One region of the Priestia sp. P1_B12_1 genome, then DNA from elsewhere that is predicted to be linked to it. Evidence: a T-box and tRNA genes for the amino acid it is inferred to sense, from the RefSeq annotation. Region 1 holds a T-box; the other holds one or more tRNA genes.
The links. The T-box of region 1 lies ahead of thrS (threonine--tRNA ligase). A T-box ahead of a tRNA ligase gene usually reads a tRNA of that ligase, here a tRNA-Thr.
Positions count from the first base shown of each region.

Region 2: it encodes a tRNA-Thr, which carries the amino acid that the T-box ahead of thrS (threonine--tRNA ligase) is inferred to sense. The anticodon was not compared.

Region 1 covers NZ_JBFTZR010000003.1:105,090-109,523, reverse strand. The annotation lists gene AC1D0Y_RS11550 (sulfatase family protein) at 1-1,307, shown strand, start outside; T-box leader at 1,710-1,935, shown strand; T-box leader at 1,975-2,203, shown strand; gene thrS (threonine--tRNA ligase) at 2,258-3,475, shown strand; gene AC1D0Y_RS11540 (hypothetical protein) at 3,647-3,853, opposite strand; gene AC1D0Y_RS11535 (amino acid permease) at 4,238-4,434, shown strand, end outside.
Region 2 covers NZ_JBFTZR010000001.1:133,359-137,792, forward strand. The annotation lists gene AC1D0Y_RS00760 (ABC transporter permease/substrate-binding protein) at 1-1,379, opposite strand, end outside; gene AC1D0Y_RS00765 (ABC transporter ATP-binding protein) at 1,379-2,329, opposite strand; tRNA gene AC1D0Y_RS00770 (tRNA-Thr) at 2,595-2,667, opposite strand; gene AC1D0Y_RS00775 (aromatic ring-hydroxylating oxygenase subunit alpha) at 2,877-3,929, shown strand; gene AC1D0Y_RS00780 (DHA2 family efflux MFS transporter permease subunit) at 3,961-4,434, opposite strand, start outside.

The DNA.
Region 1 (4,434 bases):
CGGAAAAAGAATGCCTCTATCAACGCGCTAATAAGCTTGAAAAGTTTGGTTTTTCAGGGTGGATTGGTCCAGAACCGGAAGGGAGAAACCCGCACAATTCTGGTTCATCTGCGGCCGTTGGAGTGAGCGGACGAGACGAAATATATGCAGAGGAAATCATAGAGCTTTTTCAACGATTAGAACATCAAGCGACTGAGCAGCCTTGGCTCATGGTAGCTTCGTTTGTGAACCCGCATGACATTGCGCTGTTTGGAGCGATTACCAAACACCTTCCTATGTTTCAGTTTTCTATTGATGAGACGATTCCGAACATCGATCCGCCGCCTACCATTAGAGAATCTTTACAAACAAAGCCTAGCGCTCAAAGCAGCTATAAATACATCTATCCAAAAGCGCTGCAGCCAACCCCAAATTCTAGCTTCTACCGGCGCTTGTATTATCAGCTGCAAAAAAATGTTGATACACAAATTTTAAAAGTTCTTCGGACCATGGAACAATCTTCGTTCTATGAAAATACAATTATTATTTTTACGTCTGATCACGGTGATTTGCTTGGAGCTCACGGGGGATTACATCAAAAATGGTACAACATGTATGAAGAATCTATTCACGTTCCGCTTCTCATTCATAACAAGCGTTTGTTTCCTAGTTATCAACATACAGACACACTGACTAGTCACCTTGACTTGATCCCGACAATGCTTAGTTTAGCTAATATCGATGCTTCCGCTGTTCAAAAGCAATTACAAAAAAGTCATACGGAAGTACATCCATTTGTTGGGCGAGACCTGTCAGATATACTTCGAGGAGAATCGTCTCTTGAGCAAGAGCAAACACCGATTTTCTTCATGACGGATGATGACCCGACAAAAGGACTTCACCAAACAAATTTTTTAGGAGAAAGCTACCCGTCAGTTGTTCAGCCTAATCACATTCAAGCGGTCATTGTCGAGTTTTCGTCAGCGGCAGGAAAGGAAATTTGGAAATACGCTCGCTATCATGATAATCCGCAATTTTGGTCAGCAGCTGACGAAAAAGATGAATTCATTCACGGAGAGCAATATGAAGATTACCCTGTAAGTTTTACTACCCTTAAAACAACCCGTGTTCCTGATCAAATTGAAATGTACAATTTGACCAAGGATCCGTTAGAAACAGTAAATCTGGCTCACCCGTATTTTTCGACAAATGAAACAAGGAAAATTCAGCGGCAGCTTGACGTTATTCTTAAAGAACAAGTCAGGAAAAAACGGATTTTTCCGCAAAGTGGAAGCATGCATGATGAGCTTTTGTCTAAAGATAGATAAAAAATAGTTTCTATGGATTCAAGTTAAATATTTGTGTGAGCAGAAAAAGGTGTATTTAATATTTTAGTATATAAATTAAAAACTTGATGATACTTGTGTTAGGTTACTTGTTCTGGTTTGGGGTAGTATTGGTTTCACTTCATTAATTCTGCTTAGATAAAACAAATAAGGACTTATAGCATCTTTCTTTTTCGCCTTTATTGCTGTGAAAATAGAGGTAAAAATAAGAATGGAATGTAGTCGTTAATAGTATAATAAAAAACTTTTTCAGTCCGTGTATTCTTAAGTAACTTTTCAAAAATTCAAGCATAAAGTAATTCTATACCATTTGAAAAATAAAAATTACTTCTTGACTTTTGTTAAATTTATACACTATAATCGCTTTTAACAACTAATAAACAGTATTTGGCAATGAAAAGGACACGAATTAGATGCTGTTTTCTTCGCAGAGAATAGGGCCACTGGCTGAGAACCCTTAAGAAATCATCTAATTTACCACCTTAGAGCTATTGCAGGGAACGTGCATAACTGAAACTGCAATCGGTAAAACCGTTATCTTTTTAAGCGTAAAATACGTATGGGTATTTTACGGAATTAGGGTGGTACCACGGCCGCATTCGTCCCTTCACTAGGGATGAGTGCGGCTTTTTATGTAGAAAAAATGAATATACAAGCAATGAAAAGGACATGAATCATTTTTGGATTTTCTTTACAGAGAGTAGGGTCACTGGCTGAGAACCCTTAGAAAACGAAATGAATTTACCACCTTGGAGCTGCGGCGGGGAATGTGTATACACTGAAACCGCACCCGGTAAAACCGTTATCTTTTTAAGCGTAAAATACGTATAAGTATTTTACGGAATTAGGGTGGTACCACGGCCGCATTCGTCCCTTTACTAGGGATGAATGCGGTTTTTTTTGTTGAATAAAAACATATTGGAGGAATGAACATGTCAAAACAAATGGAAGCAGAAAAGCGAAATCATCAAAAGTTAGGTCAAGAACTGGAGCTGTTTATGTCAATGGAAGAAGCTCCTGGTATGCCGTTTTTCTTACCTAACGGAATGATTGTTCGAAATGAGTTAGAAAATTACTGGAAACAAAAGCATTATAAAGCAGGCTATCAAGAAATAAAAACACCCATCATGATGAAACAGGAGCTCTGGGAACAATCAGGGCACTGGGAGCACTATCATGAGAATATGTATTTTTCAAATGTTGACAAACAAAACTATGCGATTAAACCGATGAATTGTCCGGGAGCCATTTTATTGTTTAACAGCAAGCGAAGAAGCTACCGAGAACTTCCGATTCGATACGCAGAGCTTGGATTAGTTCATCGTCACGAGCTTTCTGGGTCTTTAAACGGCTTGCTAAGAGTCCGTTCATTCACACAGGACGACGCTCATTTATTCGTAAAGCTCAGTCAGATCCAAGCTGAAATTAGCCGCATTCTAGCGTTTATCCATGACTTTTACTCACATTTTGGCTTCGATTACAAAGTGGAGCTATCCACACGACCTGAAAAATTCATGGGAGATATTGAAACATGGAACCAAGCAGAAAAGGCGCTTCAATCTGTGTTAAGTGAAAAAGGCTTAGACTATCAGGTAAATGAAGGAGACGGAGCTTTTTATGGGCCGAAAATCGATTTTCATATTTTAGATTCCTTAGGTCGCAGCTGGCAGTGCGGAACAGTTCAGCTTGATTTCTTAATGCCGGAGAAGTTTGACTGTATGTATATCGGAGAAGACAATAAACCGCATCGTCCCGTAATGATTCACCGCGCTATATACGGTTCCGTTGAACGATTTATGGCCATCTTGATTGAACATTACGAAGGTCAATTTCCTCTTTGGCTGGCTCCTGTTCAATTTAAGCTTTTGCCTATTGCACCGCCGCACGTGGAATATGCATATAAAGTGAAACACGAGCTGGAGTTAAAAGGGTATCGTGTTGAAGTAGATGATCGCATTGAAAAAATAGGGCTGAAAATTCGAGAAGTAGAAATGCTAAAAGTTCCTTATATGGCTGTGATAGGAGATAAAGAAGTGGAAAATGAATCGCTTGCTATGCGAAAGCACGGGAAGAAAAATATAGGAACAGTAAGTGTGGAAGAGGCAGCTGTACACTTGAATAAAGAAAAGAATTCAAACAGAGTGTATTGAAGCTATTTACCTTACTAAATAGAAAAATCCGATTTTTTAAGTCGGATAGTGATTCCCTTCATTTTGTCTCACACCAAAATGAAGGGAATATTGAACTAGAAGGGTATAAGATAATATATATCAGCAGTATAACTTTTGCCTTAGACAAACGCCGGTATTTTATAAAAAAATTTATCTTATTCCATTCGAATCGTTTGTACGGGATGAAGCTGAAGCCTCACCTGATGGTTTGTTCATGTTTTGCTGCTCTCGCTTCTTTTTAGAAGGAGAGTAAAAAAGAAATTTAAACATAAAGTATACTCCTAATGCTAGTAAAATACAGCCAATAAGTAAGTTAATCATCTTTCTCCGCCCTTCATACACCTCAGTTTTCATCATTATAACACCCGGTAAGATAAAACATTCATCGTTCTGTAAATAATCTCTATGTCAGGAATTTATATCTGAAGATAGTTAGTAAAAAAGTTATTTAAAAACATATAAAACAATCTTTTAGAATATTATTTTTATTCAAACTTATTATACGTACGCACAATGATAATCTCTTTATTTAGTTTATAAATCCAAAATAGAACGATGTTAAGAAATCGCTTACAAAAACTCTTGAAATATACATAATGATATTAGTATACTAATAGACAAGTTAGTAATTATTTCTATATAATTACTTCTGTATCTGAAGTGAAAACGCGCAGCCCAATGGGAAAAGAAGGTATTTTCAAGTTTTTAATGGATGAGTGGCAACAGAGAGGAGAGAGTGCAATGGGAAAACTATTTAAAAAGAAGTCAATCGAGCAATTATTAGAACAAAGTCAAAACAAATCTCTAGTCAAAACATTAGGAGCATTCGATTTGACTCTTCTTGGTATTGGAGCCGTAATCGGAACGGGGGTTTTGGTATTAACAGGCTTAGTAGCTGCTAACGATGCTGGACCAGCCGTTATTTTTTCTTTTATATT
Region 2 (4,434 bases), on a different contig from region 1:
TCAGGATGCTCTTTTAGCGTATCTTCACGAAGCACAGGCGCTCCTTGATACGGAGGGAAGAACTGCTGATCGTCTTTTAAGACTTTCAAACCAAACTGTTTGATTTCAGGATCTGTTGCGTAAGCATCCAGCATATTAATATCGCCTTTTTCTACAGCGCGATAGCGAAGCTTCGGCTCCATCGTTTTAATATTCGGGAAGGTAAGACCATATTCTTTTTGAATGCCTACATAGCCGTCTTCACGATCTTTAAACTCAAGCGTAAACCCTGCTTTTACTTTATCTGTTGCATTTGCCAAATCTGAAACAGTCGTTAGATTGTTTTCTTTGGCAAATTCTTTTGTCACGGTCAATGTGTACGTATTATTAAACTTCATTGGATCTAAATAGACAAGGCCGAATTTCTTTTGAAATCCTTCTTTTGCCTGGTTGTACACCCCTGTTTCATCTTTGCTGTCCGGCTGTTCCTTTAGATGCGTCACAATGGCTGTACCCGTATATTCAGGGTACAAATCAATTTCCTTGTTACGCAGAGCCTCAAATACAAATACCGTTTTCCCAAGCGACGAACGAAGATTTACTTTCATATCGGTTTGATCTTCAATTAATTCTTTGTACATATTAATTAAAATATCTTGTTCTGCACCAATTTTCCCTCCGATAACAAGGTCTGGTTTTGTTGCGCTCATCGCTGCAAACGGAGAAACAAGAATGAGTATTAATACGATGATCATAATAAACGAGCGTTTTTTGGACCCTTTTTTAGCTGAGTGTTCAATCGTTCGCAGAATTCCATCAAAAATAAGCGCTAATAATGCTGCTGGAATGGCTCCTAATAAAATCAAACTATTATCGCTTCGGTCAATACCAAGCAAAATTAAGCTTCCGAGTCCGCCCGCTCCAATAAGAGCCACGATTGTCGCTGTACCAATAATGAGTACCATCGCTGTGCGAATTCCGGCCATAATGACAGGAAGCGCTAGAGGAAGTTCTACTTTGATTAATCGTCTCCACGAGTTCATCCCCATGGCTTTGGATGCTTCAATTAAAGATGGGTCCACTTCTTTAATTCCGGTATATGTATTTCGTACAATAGGAAGAAGCGAATATAAAAACAGTGCAATAACCGCGGGAAAGGTTCCAATTCCGACAAGAGGAATCAGTAATCCTAATAAAGCGAGTGAAGGAATGGTTTGCAGTACGGCTGTTACGCCAATGATCGGTTCAGCAATGCGGTCATGCCTCGTTAAGTACAGTCCGAGCGGCACTGAAATTAATACGGCGATAACAAGAGCCAGTACTGAAATTTGAATGTGTTCAAGAAGAGCTTGAAACAGTGCATCTCCTCGTTGATCTAATAATGTGCTTAGTGCATTCATTACAGCGTTCCTCCTTCTTTCGTTTTATCAGAAAGAAACGCTAATAGAGTTTTGCGCGTTACAACGCCAATACGTTTGCTCCCTTTTTTCACGGCTATTGCTTCATGGTCGTAAAGGGCGTCCATTGCCTGCTGAACAGTAGCCGTTGAAGCTAACTCTTCAGTAGGTTCTACGTCTGGCTGTTCACTTTCTTTGACAAACATATCCAATGTCTCAAATAAAGTATTTCCTTGATTCCCAATAAATGTTTTTACAAATTCATTTTTAGGCTTTTGAATGAATTCCTCCGGGGTTCCAACTTGAACAATTTCCCCATCTTTCATTAGGCAGATACGATCTCCAAGCGTCATCGCTTCGCTCATATCGTGCGTAACAAACACAAATGTTTTTTTGATTTTTTCTTTTAAGCTAATAACATCTTGCTGAAGCTGTTCGCGGCTTAACGGATCGAGGGCACTAAAGGGTTCGTCCATTAAAATAACGGGGGGATCAGCTGCGAGGGCACGTGCTACACCTACACGTTGCTGCTGGCCACCTGAGAGCTCAGACGGCTTTCGGTTTCGATACTGCTTTGGGTCTAGTCCTACCAAGGTAAGCAGTTCATCAATACGCGTTTTGATTTTGTTTTTCTTCCAATGCTTCATCTCGGGTACAATGGCTATATTTTCAGCAATGGTCATATGAGGAAAAAGAGCAATCTGCTGCAGGACATAGCCAATGTTCCAGCGCAGCTCATGTATGTTGTGGTCCGATACGAGCTTATCTTTTATGTATAGTTCTCCTTCGGTAATATCATGAAGACGGTTAATCATTTTTAAGGTGGTTGTTTTCCCACACCCACTCGGACCAATTAAAACGAAAAACTCTCCTTCTTTAATTTCTAGATTAATATTTTTCACGGCGGTCGTACCGTCTGGATATTGCTTTGACACATTCTTAAACGTAATCAAATTATCGTTCACACTCCCTGTTGAAATTTAACCCCTAATTTCGTGTACCCAATACTTAGAGGCAATAAACATTCTTTTAAGAATATTTCTAAATATGATGCATAAGACATAGGGGAAAAGATACACATAGTTTCTCACAGCTTCCTAATAAGGCTATCAAACTGTTAAAGTTTTCACAAGGCGGGAAAGAATAATTCGGAGAATAATTTTGAAGCCGACACAAATAAAAAAACCTTCTTTCAACAAGAAAGAAGGTTTTTTAGTATGCTAGCGACAGGGATCGAACCTGCGACCTCTTGCTTACCATGCAAGTGCTCTACCTACTGAGCTACACCAGCGTCTTGGAAAATTATATCACGTTTAAATTCATTTAGGAAGCGCTTTTTTAATTTTTTTATTGGTATATTCTCTAATTTGCGTCTTCTGAAATTCGCATTTTCTACAAAGTTCCATATTTTATGTTAGAACTCCTTACATAAATTGTGTGAATTTTCTTTTTTTATATTACCCTTAGTAAAAGAGCTTACAAAAGAAAGGAAGAAAATAGATGGAACAGCAACCAACCATGACCAAATCAAAAACGGCAACTCCCTACCCAAGAGACTGCACGTTCAGCCTGGAAGATTGGACGACGCTCGCCAAGTATTGGTATCCCGTCGCACGCTGCAGTGATGTAACAGAGAAACCAACGTCCGTAAAACTGCTAGATGTAAATCTAGTTCTATACCGTACCACACACAAAGTAGTAGCGGCTCGTGATTTATGCGTTCACCGAGGCACCCCGCTTAGCATGGGCTGGGTGGAAGATGATGAAATTGTCTGTCCTTACCACGGCTTCCGCTATGCAACGGACGGCGCATGCACGTCGATTCCAGCTCACCCTGATGCCAACATTTCTCCCCGCCTGTGTATGGCCGTCTATCCAGTTATTGAACGATTTGGATTAGTGTGGACTTCCCTGACAGGAGAACAAGATAACCTGCCTTACTTCGATGCGTGGGAGGACCCTGATTTTCAGCAAATTGTTTGTCCGAGCTTTGATATCATGGGTTCGGCCGGTCGTCAAATGGAAGGCTTTTTAGACGTAGCTCATTTTGCCTGGGTTCACACGGACACATTTGGTGATCGAACCAACGCCTTTGTGCCTAAATATAAAGTAAGCGATACAGATTATGGGCTTCATGTAGAATATACGAGCACCGTGAGTAATTATTCCAAAGAACAGCAGCATTTAAATCCACCTGATTTTAAATGGCTTCGCGTCTTTGATGTTTATCCGCCGTTTACAGCTACGCTAAAAGTATACTTCCCAGAAGGCACAGAGCTGTGGATTATGAATGCAGTCTCTCCTATTTCAGCCCGCGAAACACGTTTATTCGCACCAATCGCTCGAAACTTTGACAAAGATTCTCCCGTTGAAGGTGTGTATGACTTTAACCTTCGCGTCTTTGACGAAGACCGCGAAATGGTTGAAAACCAAAAGCCTGAAGACTTGCCTTTAGATCTGCAGATGGAAGCGCATATTATGGCTGATCAAACGTCCATCGGCTACCGGAAATTATTAAAGAAAATGGGCTTAAGCTTTAGATATACAAGCTAAAGAAATCCCCGCTGTCTCAGCGGGGATTTTTTTATTTAGCAAACTGCTCGCGTCCTGCTTTTTCCTTTATCACTTCATCTTCACTTGCCGGCGTGGCGCGTTTCATAAACAATGAAAGAATTAAGGCAACCACCACTAGTACTACTGAGACGGCAAACGCATCGTTAATCCCTTGTACCATTGCCTGCATCCCAATCTGTTCTTTCATTTGAGCTGCCCCGGCTGCGGTTGCATTCGCTGCTCCTGCTCCGCTCATTGCATCTTGAGCGAGCTCTTTTGCATGCGTAGCTGTACGGTTTGACATCACCGTTACTAAAAGAGCCGAACCAATAGCTCCCGATACTTGTTGAAGCGTGTTATTCATCGCAGTACCATGCGGATTAAAGCGCTGCGGCAGCTGATTTAATCCGTTTGTCATAACCGGCATCATCACCATAGACATTCCGAACATGCGAAGCGTGTAAAGCGTAATGAGCGTTGTATACGTCGTATCAAGCTCTAAGTT